2 regions of the Enterococcus sp. M-BR2 genome follow, and region 2 is predicted to be linked to the other one. Evidence: a T-box and tRNA genes for the amino acid it is inferred to sense, from the RefSeq annotation. Region 2 holds a T-box; the other holds one or more tRNA genes.
The links. The T-box of region 2 lies ahead of serS (serine--tRNA ligase). A T-box ahead of a tRNA ligase gene usually reads a tRNA of that ligase, here a tRNA-Ser.
Positions count from the first base shown of each region.

Region 1: it encodes a tRNA-Ser, which carries the amino acid that the T-box ahead of serS (serine--tRNA ligase) is inferred to sense. The anticodon was not compared.

Region 1 is NZ_CM152743.1:510,769-513,186, reverse strand. Features, by position in the region: gene asnB (asparagine synthase (glutamine-hydrolyzing)) at 1-789, opposite strand, end outside; tRNA gene AC1F25_RS02525 (tRNA-Ser) at 1,080-1,167, opposite strand; gene AC1F25_RS02520 (TetR/AcrR family transcriptional regulator) at 1,311-1,877, opposite strand; partial or broken gene AC1F25_RS02515 (DUF1576 domain-containing protein) at 2,133-2,418, shown strand, end outside.
Region 2 is NZ_CM152743.1:2,045,877-2,048,294, reverse strand. Features, by position in the region: gene serS (serine--tRNA ligase) at 1-937, opposite strand, end outside; T-box leader at 987-1,192, opposite strand; gene AC1F25_RS09925 (sensor histidine kinase) at 1,231-2,418, opposite strand, start outside.

The DNA of each region.
Region 1 (2,418 bases), 1.0 Mb from region 2:
CCCGCTGGATAAGAAAGAACCAACTTCTACATCGCTGATTGTGTGTGCTTCAATAGAAGCTTGAACAGTTTCGTCGATTTTTTCGATCCATTCTTGTCGGGAATGCGTTTCTTTTGTTTCAAAATCTGCATCCCAATATTGTTGAATGTCCAGTTTTCCGTCTTTATACGTATAATAATGACCTTCAGGCAAACGATAGACACCTTTGAAGAAGGTTTCACCGTTCAATGGAGAATATTGGAAAGTCATATAAGGTTTCAATGCTTCTTTATTCAATTCTTTATTAAAATCAGGATGAGGCAAAAAACTTTTGATTTCTGAACCAAACATAAATGTTCCGTTCATTTCTGCATAATAGTATGGTTTGATCCCAAAATGGTCTCTCGCACCGAATAACTCATTTTTTTCATTATCCCAAATAGCAAAAGCAAACATTCCGCGGATTTTTTGCAATAATTCTGTTCCCCATTCTTCGTAACCATGCAAAAGGACTTCTGTATCTGCATGTGTTTGAAAAACGTGACCAGCTGTAATCAATTCTTCTCTCAAAGGCTGATAATTATAGATTTCGCCATTAAAAATAATGATCTTTGTTCGATCTTCATTGTAAATAGGCTGAGTACCGCCCTCTAAGTCAATAATACTTAATCTTCTAAATCCTAAAGCAACGTGTTTATCGATATATTCCCCTGAACTATTAGGTCCACGGTGAACGATTCGATCCATCATTGTATTAATAATTGTTTTTTTGTTGTCCTTGTCGTTAACAAAACCTACAATACCGCACATTTAACTTTCACATCCTAATATAAAATTACTGTTTATTTCATCCATATGCATCTTAACATAGAATAAATAGCGGACGAATATTTTCTCTCTTACAGTTTCGTCACGTGAAAACAAAAGATGAAAGTTTCTGTTTTTACAGAAAATAAAGTCCCGATATCTAATTTACCATGTTTTCTTTTTTGAGGCTATCTTATTCTCTTCGTGTTAAAAAAATATTAGTGGATGCTGTTCAAAAAATAGCCTCCAAACAAAAAGACACGACCGAAATCGTGTCTAAACATGGATATATAAGGAAGGTACGGGATTTGAACCCGTGCACCACATTACTGCGGCTCGCCGGATTTCGAGTCCGGTGCATTACCACTCTGCCAACCTTCCGCAAGTACTATTTTTAAACTTTTCCCACGAAATGTCAAGCCTATTTCTAACAGATAAATAACAGAAACCGTTTTTTTACAAAAAAAGTCCATTGACAGTTTACAGCCAACGGACTTACCGATCAAATTCATCATGATAGAACACTATCTGATTGTTTCAGGATTATCTAGTGCTAAAATCGAGTCAATTGTCCGTTTGATCAGTGCGATGATTTGTTCTTCTGTTGGATGCATGATGTTTGATGACATCAATGATGCTAAGCCAGTCACCGCTACCCATGTACCAGTATGCAAGGCATCGATATAATCATCCGATAATTGATTGTATCTTTCATCTTCTTTGACTATTTCACGGAAATAGTTGTAAGAAAAATCATACATTTTCTTTCCGTCCCCATGTTCATCAATGTACAATGCCATGTAAAGACTATGATGTTTCTTTGCAAAGTAGATATAGTTCAAACCGAGATCAATGATTTTATCACCCGTACGCTCAATAGGGAAAACATCTTCTTTTAGTTGTTCAAAGATCGAATCCAATAACGTATTTTTCAAATCTTCCATGTTTTTGAATTCCAGATAAATTGGCTGAGTCGAAATCCCCATCTTTTTCGCAATGTTTCTCGCAGTAAATCCTTTAAACCCTTCCTTTGCAACAACATCATAAGCAGCTTTTAGAATTTGATCCTTGGTATAGACTTTTCTTCTCATTAAAACTCCCCCACTTCTTTACTGCAGTATATGTTGTTTTATTGTACCCTATTTTTAGTATTTTTTGCAAACATTTTACTCAAAACGTTATATTTTAAATTTTTTTCTCAGTCTTCTTTAACTTTTTTTGCAAAATTAAAAAAATTTGGTTAAATTCACTGGGTTCCCTTACATTTTTAGTTTTAACCTAAATGATAGTTGACCAAATCTTTCATTTCAAGTTATAGTTAAAGAAAACGAAAAAGAAGGTGTGTAATGGAAAACGAAACTGACGTTATTTATATTCATCCTCAAAAAAGAATCGTTTCACAGAAAAGAAAATATTTTTATCTTAGTTTTACAGGTGCTTTTTTTCTTTTTATTGGCTTAGTTTCTGGTACACCTGCCGCTAATTGGAGTGGACTACTGACTATTCTTACCTCGCCAAGCAATCTTCTGACAGATTATTTTGCTTTGGGTGGTTTTGGAAGCGCATTTATAAACGTTGGGATCTTGACCTTACTTTCTGTGCTTGTGGCTTACCGGCAAAAGGTGATTTTAA
Region 2 (2,418 bases):
GTTTTTTCAATATATCTTCTGCATCAGCTGTCATTTTTTCCAATTCTTCGTAAGAATGTTCTGCATCCGAGAATTTGACCATTTCTACTTTATTGAATTGGTGAAGTCGGATCAGTCCTCGAGTATCCCTACCGGCACTTCCAGCTTCAGAACGAAAAGCAGGACTTAGTGCAGTGAAATAAACAGGTAAATCCGCACCATCTAAAATTTCATCATTATAATAGTTAGTCAATGGGACTTCAGCTGTCGGAATCAATGTTAAATCAGTATTCTCCAATTGGAAAACATCTTCTTTGAATTTTGGAAATTGTCCTGTACCAAACATCGCTTTACTGTTGACGATATAAGGAGTGATCATTTCAGTATAGCCGTGTTCGTAAATATGCTGATCAAGCATGAAGTTGTAGACTGCACGTTCTAATCGAGCGCCCAACCCTTTATAATAAACAAAACGGCTACCGGCTACTTTTGCGCCACGTTCAAAGTCTAAAATATCCAGATTTTCTGCAATTTCCCAGTGTGGTTTTGGCTCAAAAGCAAATGTACGTGGTTCGCTCCAACGACGGATTTCTACATTGTCCTCTTCGTCTGATCCAACTGGCACAGAATCATGGGGAAGGTTTGGCAAAGTAGTGGCAATTTGTTTCAATTTTTCATCTACTTCAGCAATTTCAGTATCCAATGCTTTGATGTTGCCACCAACTTCTTTCATTTCAGCGATTTTAGCAGAAGCATCTTCTTTTGCACGCTTTAATTGAGCGATCTCAGCAGAAACGTCATTTCGGTATTTTTTCAATTCTTCACTTTTGACTAGTAATTTGCGGCGGTTTTCATCTAGTTCCATGAATTCAGCTAATGTTTCTTTTTTAACGCCCCGAGTCATCAATTTTTCTTGTATTTCTTCGATATTTTGTCGCATCATTTTTACATCTAACATATGATTTCCTCCTTTTTGAAAATAAAAAAAGACTGATCCATCCCCTTATTCTTGGGACGAATCAGTCTGAAATTCGCGGTACCACCCAAGTTCAGCATAAGCTGCACTTGTTGAACACATAACGGCTGTTGAACCGACCTTTCTTATTTCGAAAGGGCACGTAAACGAACTGGAACTTCCAAATTACCCTTTGCTGATTTGCACCTGCCATCAGCTCTCTGAAAAAGAATAAAGTGTACTGGGTTCTGTGTTTTTCATTTATTCTAATAATTGTAATAAGAATAGCGAATATTTCAGCTTTCGTCAATAACTTCCTGTGCATCAATAGGTAATTTTTCATTTTTCTTGATTGGAAGGTGCATGATGAAAGAAGTCCATTGCTTATCTGATTTTGCATAAATGTAGCCACCATGTAAAGCCACAATACTTTGAGCGATTGCTAAACCAAGCCCAGTTCCTCCAGTTGCTTGTGACCGAGATTCTTCTACACGATAAAAGCGGTCGAATAGATTATCGATTGCCTGTTGTGGGATCATTGCTCCATTATTTTTGACCGTTGCAACAACTTCTGAACCGACACGTTCTACTTCGATCACGATTTTCGTTGCTCCTTTTCCATATTTCAACGCATTCGTCAAAAGATTATTGAAGACACGTACAAGTTTTTCTGTATCGCCATCCATGATAAGGGAATCTACTTTTGACTGCACAAGTATTTGGATATTTTTTTTAGAAGCTTCCAACTCAAAATCAGCTGCTAACTGTTCGATCAACTGGATCATATCAAAGGCAGAAAAATTTACTGGGACAGCAGGCTGGCGTACCTTAGTGTATTCAAATAAGTCGTCCACTAAAGATTTCATCTGCTTTGCTTTAATATAAGCGGTATGTGTATACTTTAAAAGATCTTCTTCTGAGTGATACTGACCATCTTCTATCAATCCTAGATATCCAATGATAGAAGTAAGTGGGGTACGGATATCGTGACTAACATTTGTGATCAATTCATCTTTTGATTTCTCGATTTTACGTTCGTCTTCAATCGCTGCTACTGTGCTATCTACCAATCCATTGATACTTGTTACAACTCGGCTTAAGTCACCACTAAGTTCAAAAGGGATACGATGATCATAATTTCCATTTGCGATGTAATGAAGTTCACTGATGATATGTCGTAATTGCATTTGGCGATATCTTCGAATCAAACGCCAATACAAAACACCGATATCTAATAGAAAGAAAAAGGGAATAATAAAGTTTCGACCGTTCCAAAATAAATCAGTGTTCAATCGTTCCGCAAAAATATTCTTTGAATCCCAAATCGCATTCGTTAAAGAAGGTGAACTATTAATTACCGAACTGATAACAACCAAAATAGAAACATTTAATAGAAGTAAAAGGATGATCGTGATGATTCCTTCCGCTAACAATTCGCTGATTTCTTTTGAAGTCAAGTTGATCCGACGGCGTTTTTCAGTTGC